DNA from 3 places in the Bradyrhizobium sp. HKCCYLRH1034 genome. Region 3 is predicted to be linked to each of the others. Evidence: predicted binding sites of a transcription regulator. Region 3 holds the regulator's gene; each other region holds the start of a gene.

Region 1 (4,593 bases), on a different contig from region 3:
GGATCGGAGAAATAGCCGCTGTAACCGCCATAGTCGGTTCGTTGCGCCGGCTTCAGCAGCATCGCGCCTTTCTCCACCGCCGACGCGAGCGCCGCATCGACCTCGGCCTCCGAGCGGCAGTTCCATGCCAGCGTCACGCCGCGGAACGCCTGGGGGCGCGGTGCGTCCGGCACGCCCGCATCATCGGCGAGCGCGCCCCACGGGTACAGCGCCAGCACCGTCCCGCCGGTCTCGAAGAATGCCACGGCCTCTCCGGTCGCGCGGAATTTTCGGGCGAAGCCGAGCGACGTATAGAAGGCGATGCTCCGCCGCATCTCGGATACACCGAGTGTGATGACGGTGAACCGCGGAACGCTCGCTTGTGCGCTCATCAACTGCTCTCCGCACGCTTCAGAACAGGCTGAGTTGCTGCCCGCCGCCCTTCGGCCGGACGAAATGATCGGTCGTCAACTTGGTCCGGCGCTTGTTCAGGCCGAGCTTTTCGCAGGCGATCTCGAAGCGGCGGCCGATCATCCAGGCCATCGGGCCTGTCCCCTTCATTCGCGTGCCCCATTGCGAGTCGTAATCGCGGCCGCCGCGCATGTCGCGGATCAGGGTGAAGACGTGGCGGTAGCGGTCGGGATAATGCTCGAGCAGCCATTCGCGGAACAGGTCGCGCACCTCCAGCGGAAGGCGCAGCAGCACATAGGCCGCCTCCTTGACGCCGGCATGGGCGGCGGCATCGAGGATGCGCTCGATCTCGCTGTCGTTCAGCGCCGGGATCACCGGCGCCACCATCACCGTGGTCGGAATGCCGGCCCTGGACAGCGCCTGCAGCGCCTCCAGCCGTTTCGACGGCGTCGAGGCCCGCGGCTCCATGGTGCGCGCCAGCTTCGGATCCAGCGTGGTCACGGAGATCGCGACCTTCGCCAGGTTCCTCTTGGCCATCCGCGCCAGGATGTCGGCATCACGCATCACCAGCGCCGACTTGGTCACGATCCCGACGGGATGGCCAACCTTTTCCAGCACCTCGAGGATGCCGCGCATGATCTTCCGCTCGCGCTCGATCGGCTGATAGGGATCGGTGTTGGTTCCGATCGCGATCATCCGCGGCTCGTAGCCGCTGGCCGCGAGCTCCTTTTCCAGGAGCGCGGGCGCATCCGGCTTCACGAACAGCTTGGATTCAAAATCAAGACCAGGCGACAGCCCGAGAAACGCATGGGTCGGCCGCGCGAAGCAGTAGACACAGCCGTGCTCGCAGCCGCGATACGGGTTGATCGAGCGATCGAAACCGATGTCCGGCGAGTCGTTGCGGGTGATGACCTTGCGCGAGGTATCGGTCGCGACCGTGGTCTTGAATGGCGGCAAATCCTCGAGACTCTGCCAGCCATCGTCGAAGACGACGCGAGCCTCCGCTTCGTAGCGGCCGCTCGCATTGGATTGTGCACCCCGGCCGCGGCGCCGGCCCCGTTCGATGGCGACCGCGAGTTCGGGGAAGTCGTTTTCCGGGCCAGATGAAGGCGCGCCCACCGGCTCGGAGGGCACCGGGACCGGCGGGCGCTTGAGGGCATGTGAAGATGCTCGGCTCATGGCCAAGACATAGCACACAAAAAGAACAATACAAGAACAAAAAAGAACAATGTCTCGGAACGGTTCTGGAGCCACGCAAGGCCAACCATCACATTCCCGTTCTATCCTTCGCAGCGCACTGGAACGGAATGGTGCGGCGTTACTCTAATGCACTTCCCGCAAGCGCGAAGCGGACGGCAAGCGAGGTTCCATGAACATCACGTCTTCCCATCAGACCAAAACGGCCGACGATCTCGACCTGCTCGATCGCTATTGGCGCGCGGCGAACTATCTCTCGGTCGGGCAGATCTATCTGCTGGACAACCCGCTGCTGCGCGAGCCGTTGAAAGCGGAGCACGTCAAGCCGCGCCTGCTCGGCCACTGGGGGACGACGCCCGGACTGAATTTCATCTACGCCCATCTCAATCGCGCCATCCAGGCGCAGGATCTCGACGTCATCTACGTGTGCGGTCCCGGCCATGGCGGCCCCGGCATGGTCGCCAACACCTATCTCGAAGGCAGCTACAGCGAGATCTATCCGGACATCACGCGCGATGCCGATGGCCTGCGCAAGCTGTTCCGGCAGTTCTCCTTCCCCGGCGGCATTCCGAGCCATGCCGCGCCCGAGACGCCGGGCTCGATCCATGAAGGCGGCGAGCTCGGCTACGCCCTGGTCCACGCCTATGGTGCGGCGTTCGACAACCCCGATCTGATCGTGGCCTGCGTGGTCGGCGACGGCGAAGCCGAGACCGGGCCCCTCGCCGCATCCTGGCATTCGAACAAGTTCCTGAACCCGGCCCATGACGGCGCGGTGCTGCCGATTTTGCATCTCAACGGCTACAAGATCGCCAATCCGACCGTGCTCGGCCGCATGGGCGATGCCGAGATCAAATGCCTGTTCGAAGGTTACGGCTACGAGCCGCTGTTCGTCGAAGGCGCGGAGCCGAAGGCGATGCATCGCCAGATGGCGGACGCGCTCGATGTCGCGCTCGCGAGCATCCGCTCGATCCAGCAGAATGCGCGTCAGCCGGATGCAACGATCCAACGGCCGCGCTGGCCGATGATCGTGCTGCGCAGCCCGAAGGGCTGGACCGGGCCGAAGGAGGTCGACGGCCTCAAGGTCGAAGGCTTCTGGCGCGCCCATCAGGTGCCGATCACCAATCCGCGCGGCAAGCCCGAGCATCTCGCGCTGCTCGAAGCGTGGATGAAAAGCTACGAGCCGGAAACGCTGTTCGACGCCCACGGCCGGCTCGTGCCGGAGCTGCAGGCACTGGCGCCGAAGGGCACGCGTTGCATGGGCGCCAACCTGCATGCCAATGGCGGTCTGCTCAAGCGCGAGCTCAGGCTCCCAGACTACCAGCATTTTGCGGTCGAGGTGTCCTCTCCGGGCCAGACCATGGCTGAAGCCACGCGCGAGCTCGGCAAGTTCCTGCGCGACGTGATCACGCTGAATGCAGAGACACGCAACTTCCGCATCATGGGCCCGGACGAGACCGCCTCGAACCGGCTCGATGCCGTATTCGAGGTCACCGAGCGGGTGTGGATGGAAGGCATCGAGCCCTACGATGTCCACCTCGCCCATGACGGCCGCGTGATGGAGGTACTGAGCGAGCATCTCTGCCAGGGCTGGCTGGAGGGCTATCTGCTCACCGGCCGCCACGGCCTGTTCTCCTGCTACGAGGCTTTCATCCACATCGTCGATTCGATGTTCAACCAGCACGCCAAATGGCTGAAGGTGTCACGCGAGCTGCCGTGGCGGCGCCCGATCGCGTCGCTGAACTATCTCCTGACCTCGCATGTCTGGCGGCAGGACCATAACGGCTTCAGCCATCAGGACCCCGGCTTCGTCGACCTCGTCGCCAACAAGAAGGCGGACATCGTCCGCATCTACTTCCCGCCGGATGCCAACACGCTGTTGTGGATCGCGGACCACTGCCTGCGCACCTACGACCGCATCAACGTCATCGTTGCCGGCAAGCAGCCGGCGCCGCAATGGCTGTCGATGCAGGAGGCGGCGACGCATTGCGACGCCGGCATCGGCATCTGGTCTTGGGCCGGCACCGAGCCCGCCGACGAGGAGCCCGACGTGGTGATGGCCTGCGCCGGAGATGTCCCGACCCTGGAGACGCTCGCAGCCGTCGACCTGCTGCGCAAGGAATTGCCCGACCTGAAGATCCGCGTGGTCAACGTCGTCGATCTCATGACCCTGCAGCCGAAGCAGGACCATCCGCACGGCCTCAGCGACCGCGACTTCGACAGCCTGTTCACCACCAACAAGCCGGTGATCTTCGCCTATCACGGCTATCCGTATCTGATCCATCGCCTCACCTACAGCCGCACCAACCATGCCGGCATGCATGTGCGCGGCTTCATCGAGGAAGGCACCACGACGACTCCGTTCGACATGGTCGTGCTCAACGAGCTCGACCGTTTCCACCTCGCCATCGAGGCGATCGAACGCGTGCCCGGCCTCAGCGTGTCGGCGGCCCATGTGAAGCAGAAATTCCGCGATGCGCTGATCGAGCATGCCCGCTACATCCGCGCGCATGGCGAGGACATGCCGGCGATCCGCGACTGGGTGTGGCCGAACAGCGCCGGCGGCACCACGCCGACGCAGGCAGGCGACTGAGCCAGTCAAGCGCGAGCTTCAGCAACACGGCACCTTGAAATAGCACCGTTCGGGCGCAGCCCCGAACGGCGCGGCCAGGTGCGTGCTGCAAAATTCCGCAGCGCAGCGGGCTGATTTGGCTATGACAAGATGATAACAGTCATGCCGGAGGCGCGACAGATAGCGATGCCAGTTTCATGCTGAGCGTGATCATTCCGACCGAAGGTGTCGAGCAGACCGCCGTGGCCACCCTGTCCGCGCTGGTGCCGGGCGCCGCGGCCGGTGTCGTCACCGAGGTGCTGCTGGTCGATCGCTCGCCCGATTCCAGCGTGATCGAGCGGGTCGCGGACGTCGCCGGCTGCCACTTCATGAAGTTCGAGGGCTCCCAGGCCGCGGCCCTGGCTGCAGGGGCCGCCAGCGCGCGTGCGCCCTGGCTG
Region 2 (4,593 bases), on a different contig from region 3:
CGGCTTGACGTCGTTCATCGCCAGCGCCCGCGCCGCCTGACGCCAGCCGTCGAAATCAGTGTCGCTGTCGAGGGTTACGACGTGCATTTCACCTCTCTCGTCATTGCGAGCGAATCCGCCGCGTCATTCCGGGGTTCGATGCTTCGTATCGCCCCGGAATGACGGCTGTTTCCTGGCTTCGGTCTTCGCCACGACGTTCAATTAGAACCCAAATCCCAGCTGCTGCGGTTTGGGCCGCAGCCGGGCTCTGAGGCTGGCACCGTCGAGCAGGGACGGCTGTGGCCGGTGGTCGGAGAGAACGATGAACGGCAGGACCTTGTTCCGGATCACGTTGAGCCGGGCGAGATCCGCAAAGCGGATCGTGGTGGTGCGGCGGGTGGCGAGGATGCGCTGCACGGTGCGGGTGCCGAAGCCGGGCACGCGCAACAGCTCCTCGCGGCTTGCTTTGTTGATGTCGAGCGGGAAGCGGTCGCGGTGGCGCAAGGCCCAGGCGAGCTTGGGGTCAATGTCGAGCGGCAGCATGCCTTCGTTCTCCTCGACGATCTCGTCGGCATCGAAGCCGTAGAACCGCATCAGCCAGTCGGCCTGGTACAGCCGGTGCTCGCGCACCAAGGGCGGCGCCTGCAGCGGCAGCGCGCGGCTGGCATCGGGGATCGGGCTGAAGGCGGAGTAATAGACGCGCTTGAGCTTGTAGGCGCCGTAGAGATTGGCTGAGGTCGACAGGATGACGCGATCGTTGGCGTCGTCGGCGCCGACGATCATCTGCGTGCTCTGGCCGGCCGGCGCGAAGCGCGGCGGCTTGGCCCGGCGCACCGTCTTCTTCGCCTCCGCCGTCTCGTCGAGCTTGAGCCGGAGACGGCCCATGGTGCGGCGGATGGCGCGCTGGTCCTTTTCCGGCGCGAGCGTCGTCAGGCTCGCCTCCAGCGGCGTCTCGATGTTGATGCTGAGCCGGTCGGCATAGCGGCCGGCCTCGGCGATCAGCGCCTCGTCAGCCTCCGGGATCGTCTTCAGATGGATGTAGCCGCGGAAGCGATGCTCCTCGCGCAATTTGCGCGCGACGCCCACGACCTGCTCCATCGTGTAGTCGGGGCTGCGGATGATGCCCGACGACAGGAACAGTCCTTCGATGTAGTTGCGGCGATAGAAGTCGATGGTCAGCTTCACCACCTCGTCGACCGTGAAGCGCGCGCGGGCCACGTTGGAGGAGGCGCGGTTGACGCAATACAGGCAGTCGAAGTTGCAGGCATTGGTCAGCAGAATCTTGAGCAGCGAGATGCAGCGTCCGTCCGGCGCATAGGAATGGCAGATGCCCATGCCGGGCGAGGTCGAGCCGAGGCCCTTGCCGTCGCGGGAATCCCGCATCTCGGTACCGCTGGAGGCGCAGGACGCGTCGTACTTGGCGGCATCGGCCAGGATCTCCAGTTTGCGCAACAGCTCCATGGCTTTGAATCCCTTTGATTCCATTCGTTGAATCACACCCGGGTCAATCCCGATTGACTCTCTCGAAGGCGTTAGCTTTATATTAGAACGTATCATGAACAAAGAAGGTCGTCGCGGGTTCACTGCCTGATCACTGAAACAACGGCAGCGCCCGCACGATGGATTGAAGAGGAGCGGCGACGGATGACCGGCGCACGCATGGATACGCTCGCGCGTCTGCGCGGCCGCATTGCCCGTCTCGAGGCGGGAGATGGCGCACATGATTTGCGCCGGGTCGCGCTCGGCCATGACGAGGCCGACGCGACCTTGCAGGGCGGGCTCGCGACCGGCGCGCTGCACGAGGTGTTCGCCGAGACCGGCCGCCAGGCGGCAGCCGCGACCGGCTTCCTGTGCGGGCTTGCCGCGCGTGTCGCCGCGCACCGGCCCCTGATCTGGATCCGGCAGGATTTCGCCGAGCGCGAGATGGGCGCGCTGTCGATGAGCGGGCTCGCCGAGCTCGGCCTCGATCCGCGCCGCATCGTCATCGTGTGCGCGCCCGATCTCGACCACGCCTTGCGCACCGCCGCCGACGCGCTCGCCTGCGATGCGCTCGGCAGCGTGATGCTGGAGGTGTGGGGGGAGACGCAAAAGCTCGATCTCGTCGCCAGCCGCAAGCTGACCCTGGCGGCGCAGGAATCCGGCGTCACCGCGCTCATGTTGCGCATTGCGGCTGCGCCCGAGCCATCGACCGCGGAGACGCGCTGGATCGTGCGCACCGCGCCGTCACCGCTCGTTGCCCCGTGGATGGCGTGGGGCGCGCCGCGCCTCGATGTCGAGCTCATTCGCAACCGTCACGGCCAGACCGGACGATGGATCATGGAGTGGACCCCCGATGCATGCCGTTTCAACGAACCGGCGGCGGATCCTCAGCCTGTGGCTGCCGCGCCTGCCCATCGATCGCATCAAAAGACAGCGGGCACTCACAGGCGCTCCGCCTGAGAGCAAGCCGCAGGTCGTCGTCATCAAGGACGCCAATGCGCTCTTGATCCATTCGCTGGACGAAGCGGCGGCGTGCCACGGTGTGTCGCTCGACCAGCCCTTGGCGAATGCCCGCGCGGTCTGTCCCGACCTCGTCGCGCACGAAGCCGATTTGGCGGCTGATGCAAAGATGCTGGAGAGCATCGCCGACTGGTGCGACCGCTTCACGCCGCTGGTGGCGCTCGACCCGCCGCATGGGTTGTCGCTCGACATCATCGGCTGCGTGCATCTGTTCGGCGGCGAAGCCAGGCTGATGCAGTCGGTCTGCGACGCGCTGACCGCGCATGGCCTCATTGTGTCGGCGGCGATCGCCTCCAACGCCGTCTGTGCGCGTACGCTGAACCGCCAGGTGCATGGCCGCATCGTGCCCGACGGCGAGGAGGCGGCCGCGGTGGCGCCGCTGCCGGTGGCCGCCCTCGGCGGCAGCGAGGCCATTACGCTCGGCCTGCGCCGAGCCGGCCTCAAGACCATCGGTGACGTCGCCGCGCGCGGCCGCAACGAGATCACCGCGCGGTTCGGCGCCGCCTTCACCCGCGTGCTGGCGCAGGCGCTGGGCGAGGCCGATGCGCCGATCAGCCCGCGCAAGGTCCCGCCGGACTACATCGTCGACAAGCGTTTTGCCGAGCCGGTCGCGACCGACACGGTGATTGCGGCCAGCCTCTCCCGTCTGGCCGCGATGCTGGTGGCGGCGATGGCGCAGCAGGGCAAGGGCGCGCGGCGGCTGGAGGCCTGCTTCTTCCGCACCGATGGAATGGTGCGCGTGATCACGGTCGACACCGGCCAGCCGGTCACCGAGGCCGCAATCATCGACCGGCTGTTCCGCGAGCGGCTCGAGGCGCTGAACGATCCGCTCGATCCCGGCTTCGGCTTCGACATGATCCGGCTCGCTGCTGGCCGCAGCGAGATCGTGGTGCAGCAGCAGCGCGATCTCGATGCCCATGTCCACGACAATGACGAGCTGTCGGCACTGATCGACCGCATCGCCGCGCGCATCGGCGGCAAGCGCGTGGTCGTGCATCTGCCGGTCGATACCCATGTTCCGGAGCGCGTGGCGCTGCCGCTGCCGGCGCAGCAAAATCTCGCCGCCGCCACTGCTGCCGCCTGGCCGGAGCGCGCCGAGGGCGAGCCGCCGCTGCGACCTCTGCGGCTGTTCGCGCACCCCGAGGCGATCCAGGTCATCGCCGGCGTGCCGGACGGCCCGCCCGCGCGCTTCGTCTGGCGCCGCGCCGCGCATGCCGTGGTCCGCGCCGAGGGCCCGGAGCGCATCGCGATGGAATGGTGGCGGCCGGACGGGCAGGGCCTCACGCGCGACTATTTCCGCGTCGAGGACGAGCACGGCCTGCGCTTCTGGCTCTATCGCGACGGGTTGTATGACCGTGAGTTCGAGCAGCCTGAGGGCCCGCCGGTGCAGCCCGCCTGGTACATGCATGGCCTGTTCGCATGAGGGTCGGGATCGTACATCTCTCGCGGCGATCTCGCTGCTCACCCTCCCCTGGAGGGGGAGGGTCGGCTCGCATGCGCGCATGCGAGCCGGGGTGGGGTGACAGACCATCCGCACCTGCGGTGCTCGTCGAAGCCAACTCACGCACGGCTGAGAAGAGCGGGCCCAATGACGACCGGTTGCTGGGCTCACCCCACCCCGCCGCGCGCTCTGCGCGCGTCGACCCTCCCCCTCCAGGGGAGGGTGGGCACTTGTGCAAGGCGACTTGTTGCTCATCACCTGCAGGGAGCGGGCAACGCGGCATCGTCAACGCAGCCTCCGCGATCGCGCCATGACTCCCATCCCCTATGCCGAGATCGGCGTCACCACCAATTTCTCCTTCCTGCATGGTGGTTCGCATCCGCAGGACTATGTGCACCAGGCCGCCGAATATGGCCTCACCGCCATCGGCATCGCCGACCACAACACGCTGGCCGGCATCGTGCGCGCCTATAGCGAGCTGAATAACGACCGGCTCAGCTACAAGCCGAAGCTGCTCTACGGCGCGCGGCTGGTGTTCACCTGCGGCACGCCGGACATCCTGGTCTATCCGCGCGACCGCGCCGCGTACGGCCGGCTGTGCCAGCTGCTCACCCGCGGCAAGCGCGGCAGTGACGCGGACAAGGTCGCCAAAGGCGATTGCCGCCTGAGCTTCG
Region 3 (4,593 bases):
CGCTCGTGCATCCGAGCTTCCAGATGTCGTTCGCGGCAACGCTCGGCCTGGTCGCGCTGGTGCAGTTCGGCCTGCCCAGACTGTTCGCGACGCCGGACAGCTCGGCCACCCAGCGCATCGCGCTGTGGGGCGGCCGCGAGCTTGCGATGCTGTTGCTGGCCTCGCTGATCGCGGGGCTCGCCACCACGCCCTATGCCGCCTTCCATTTCCATCGCGTCACGCCCTATGGCGTGCTCGCCAATCTCGCAGCGATGCCGGTCGTCTCGGCGCTGGTGATGCCGGCCGGCCTGATGGGCCTCGTGGCGGCGCCGTTCGGGCTCGACGGTCCCTGGTGGACGCTGATGGGCCTCGGCATCGACTGGATGATCGCGGTGACGCGCTGGGTGGCGGCGCTGCCCGGCGCGGTCGGGCGCATCCCGGCCTTCGGCATCGGTCCACTGATCCTGGCCAGCCTCGGTGTCATCCTGATCGGCCTGCTGCGCACACCGCTGCGCTGGTCGGGCGCCGTGGGGCTCGTGGTGGCCACCGTGTGGGCCGCCGCGACGCCGCTGCCCGACGTGCTGATCGCCGGCGATGGGCGCGCGGTGGCGGTGCGCGGCCGTGACGGGCGTCTGCATGCGATGCGCATCGGCAAGGACGTGTTCGCCACCAAGGAGTGGCTCGCGGCCGACGCCGATGCCCGGCTGCCGGCGGATTCATCGCTCACCGATGGCGTCTCCTGCGACGAGGCGGGCTGCGTGGTCGCAATGGCCGACGGCCGATTCGCCGCCCTGACCCTGCGCGCCGAGGCGCTCGCCGATGATTGCGCCCGCGTCGCGCTCATCGTCACCGCGCGCGCCGCGCCGTCATCCTGCGCGGCGGCCGTCATCGATCGCGGGCGGCTGCGGCAGCAGGGCGCCTTGATGCTGGTGCAGCGGGGCAGGAGCTTCGCCGTCACGCCGGCGCGCGCCGGCGGCACCGACCGCCCATGGTGGCCGGCGCCCGCCGAGGCCGGCGAGTTCGACACGACGCTGACGCCGCGCGCGCCGGCCGTGCGGCCTCAGGACGCGACGCCGCCGGAGACGGAGCAGGGCGAGGAAGACTGAGTGCCGGGCAGCTCGAACGTGCCGAGATGATACTCGGTGTCGCCAGGTCCATGTTGCCAAGTCCATCGAACAGCGAGGGGCTTTCGGCCAGCGTGAACGCAGCGCGCGGATAGCGTTGCCAGATGGCGATGTCGTCAGCCGTGACTGTCAGCCATCCGAACACAAGCATATTGCAGCCGGGCTCGGTGATCCCGGCGGCCTTGTTCCAATCGATCTTGTTGACCACGGCGGCAGGCTCCCCCGGCACATCATGCCGGCCGAGGGATGTCGTTCCTATTCGATGCGATGCCGGGGCGTGAGGTTCGCCTGAGAGGACTTTGCGCTTGCAGAACCCAAATCTCCCACGGTCGAAAGCTCGCTCACGACCGAGAGAAATGCCGATGCGGAGACCCCTCAGGTGATGCTGATGCGGCGAATCGGTGTGGCCTGCGAAGGCGGCACGTCCTCGGCGATGTCCGGGCGTCGCTCCGCCGGCTGCTTGCTGACCGGCAATTGCAGCACGGTGACGCGCTGGCCCTCGCAGAGCTGGGTCACCAGCACGTGGCGGCCATCGGCGAATTCGATCGCGTCGTGATGGCGATCGGGAATGTGAGTCTCGATGCTGTTGAACTTTGCGACGCGCTCGCGGATCGTCCGGGTCCAGAGCCAGCGGCTGTCGTAGCGGACGTCCTCGGCGAAGGCCAACTCGGTGCCGGGCAGCATGCAAACTGCGACGGTCGGCTCGCTCTCCAGCGCGAAGCCGCGGGTGGCGGTGCCACGGAAGGTCATCGAGATCAACGTCTCGCCGACCTTGGCGGGACGGGACGCAACCGCATGGAGGCTGTAGTCACACATCGGATCGCTCCTCGTTGAGAGATAGCCGACCCACGCTCCCCCCGGACAGGCGCAGGCCTCTATCAGAGTGGACATCGATGGTGATGTTAGCGCGCGCTTCGCGGCAATTCTGCGCTGATCTGCATCGCGTGTGCCCGCGGCCGATCACAAGCGTTTGAGCATGCCGCGCTGCACATCATGAGGTGCATTCGCGCGTGACGTATTTTGCTGGGCAGCCTCCGATCGGCGGCGAAAGCGCGTGCGCCCGCCGCCCATCGACCGATCCCATTCGCGATCAGTACTTGCGGTACAGCCCGACCAGCTTGCCTTGGATCTTCACCCGGTTCGGCGGCAGGATGCGTACCTCGTAGGCGGTGTTGGCCGGCTCCAGCGCGATCGATGCGCCGCGGCGGCGGAAGCGCTTCAGCGTCGCTTCCTCATCGTCGATCAGCGCCACCACGATGTCGCCGGTGTCGGCGGTCTCGTTGCGCTGTATCAGCGCCATGTCGCCGTCGAGGATGCCGGCATCGACCATGGAGTCGCCGCGTACCTCGAGCGCGTAGTGATCGCCGTTACCGAGCATGTCGGCAGGCACGCTGATGGTGTGGCTGCGGGTCTGCAGCGCCTCGATCGGGGTACCGGCGGCGATGCGGCCCATCACCGGCACTGCGACGGGGCGCTCGCCATCGTCCAGCGCGGGAGTGCTGGTGCGCACCTTGCCGAGATTGCCCTCGATCACCGATGGGGTGAAGCCGCGGCGGTTGTTGGCGGCCTGTGACAGCTCGGGCAGCTTGATCACCTCGATCGCGCGGGCGCGGTTGGGCAGCCGGCGGATGAAGCCGCGCTCCTCGAGCGCCGTGATCAGGCGATGAATGCCGGACTTCGAGCGCAGATCGAGCGCATCCTTCATCTCGTCGAAGGACGGCGGCACGCCGGCTTCCTTGAGCCGCTCGTTGATGAACCGCAGAAGTTCGTACTGTTTGCGCGTCAGCATCTCGACCTGGTCCCCGGTTTGTTGTCGTCCGAGTCCAAGAGCTGCGCCTCGCGCACAAACCGGCTGAGAGCGCCCTGGAGTCGGACCGTCATCGCGTCGCCCGCAACATACTAAAAACAAATCATGAACGGACACTATATGTTCGATGTGTGTTCCGCAATCCTAAAAATATGATGAACAGACCGGGCTTTACCGGGGAAGCGGCTCAATTCGGCAGGCGCAGGATCTCGCACGGGCTGCCGGCAGGCGCCTTCGGCGCAAACGCCGGCCGGATCACCACCGCCTGCGAGAGTGCGAGATTCCCAAGCAGCGACGAATCCTGCTGGCTCACCGGGGTCGCAACCAGCGTGCCGTCGGCGCGCTCTTCGAGCTGCGCCCGCAGATAGTCCTCGCGCGAATCGTTCGGCCCGAGCTCGCGGCCGAGCAGGGCGGCCTCGCGCGGCATCACGGCCTCGTCGCGGCCGAGCAGCCGCCGAATCAGCGGCACCAGGAACAGGAGGGCGCAGACATAGGACGACACCGGATTGCCGGGCAGTCCGATCACCCTGATGTCGCCGAGCCGTCCGTGCATCATCGGCTTGCCCGGCCGCATCGCGATCTTCCAGAACGCCATCTCGACGCCCTCGGCTTCGAGCGCCTGCTTGACCAGGTCGTGATCGCCGACCGAGGCGCCGCCGGTCGTGATCAAGATGTCGGCCTTGGCCTCTCGGGCCCGGCGGATGCCGGCGATCGTCGCCTCCATCGTATCCGCGGCGATGCCGAGATCGATCGGGGTCCCGCCCTCGTTGCGCACCAGCGCCCGCAAGGCGTAGCCGTTGGAATAGACGATCTGGCCCGGGCCGGGCGTCGAGCCCGGCATCACCAGCTCGTCGCCGGTGGCGAGCAGCGCCACCTTCGGCCGGCGCCGCACCGGCAGCGCCGGATGATTCATGCTGGCCGCCAGCGACAGGTCGCGGTCGCTGAGCCGGCGCCCGGACTTCAGCAGCACCATGCCCTGGTGAAAGTCGACGCCCGCCGGCCGGATATGCCGGCCCTTGATCGCGGCCTCGGTGATCACGACGTGGCCATCTTCGGCGATCGTGTCCTCCTGGATCACCACCGCGTCCGCGCCCTCCGGAACAACGCCACCGGTGAAGATCCGCGCCGCCTCGCCGGGTCCAACCACGCGATCGAACGGCCGCCCCGCCGCAACCTCGCCGATGATCTTCAGCCGCGCCTTGGCCTGGGCGGCGTCCGCCGCGCGCACGGCATAGCCGTCCATCGCCGACATCGCCTCGGGCGGCTGCGTCCGCAGCGCCGCGATGTCCCGCGCCAGGATGCGGTGAAACGCTTCGTCCAGCCCGACCTGCTCCTCGGCCAGCGGTTCGGCGCCGGCGAGCACGGCGGACAACGCATCAGACACCGGCATCAGGGCCATGGGATTTCCTTCGGACGGAGACGGCAGATCGAATGAATCGCCTTCTAACCGAACGCGCACGGCGCGGCCAAGGGCCTAGGCCGCTCCCTGCGTTCTGACCGTCTGCTGTGGGCCGTTTCCGGGCCGCTGCCTCACGATCGCGCGAGAAAGTCCGCAATCAACCGCATGACCTCCTGCGGACGTTCCAGGCTCGGCAGGTGCGCCGTTCCGGCCAGCTCATGTCCTGACCCCGTTCGGCATTGTTGCGGCGAGCAGCCTGCTTCGCTGCTGGATGTGAGGAAAGT

The links. Region 3 encodes LexA, which represses DNA repair genes until DNA is damaged. Its sites were predicted from a motif close to TGTTCNNNNTGTGTTCNG; they were not measured.
Region 1: the regulator LexA is predicted to act here: its motif matches at 1,591-1,608, upstream of ACQR0W_RS31365 (PA0069 family radical SAM protein).
Region 2: the regulator LexA is predicted to act here: its motif matches at 1,524-1,541, upstream of ACQR0W_RS01610 (ImuA family protein).

The regions. Positions count from the first base shown of each region.
Region 1 is NZ_JBNPUW010000019.1:49,079-53,671, forward strand. Features, by position in the region: gene ACQR0W_RS31360 (VOC family protein) at 1-371, opposite strand, end outside; gene ACQR0W_RS31365 (PA0069 family radical SAM protein) at 391-1,569, opposite strand; gene ACQR0W_RS31370 (phosphoketolase family protein) at 1,760-4,177, shown strand; gene ACQR0W_RS31375 (glycosyl transferase) at 4,354-4,593, shown strand, end outside.
Region 2 is NZ_JBNPUW010000001.1:345,731-350,323, reverse strand. Features, by position in the region: gene ACQR0W_RS01620 (UdgX family uracil-DNA binding protein) at 1-87, opposite strand, end outside; gene ACQR0W_RS01615 (putative DNA modification/repair radical SAM protein) at 202-1,440, opposite strand; gene ACQR0W_RS01610 (ImuA family protein) at 1,624-2,418, shown strand; gene ACQR0W_RS01605 (Y-family DNA polymerase) at 2,312-3,901, shown strand; gene ACQR0W_RS01600 (error-prone DNA polymerase) at 4,230-4,593, shown strand, end outside.
Region 3 is NZ_JBNPUW010000007.1:338,113-342,705, reverse strand. Features, by position in the region: gene ACQR0W_RS19290 (ComEC/Rec2 family competence protein) at 1-1,085, shown strand, start outside; gene ACQR0W_RS19285 (hypothetical protein) at 1,479-1,919, opposite strand; gene lexA (transcriptional repressor LexA) at 2,194-2,892, opposite strand; gene ACQR0W_RS19275 (molybdopterin molybdotransferase MoeA) at 3,098-4,309, opposite strand; gene ACQR0W_RS19270 (alpha/beta fold hydrolase) at 4,441-4,593, opposite strand, start outside.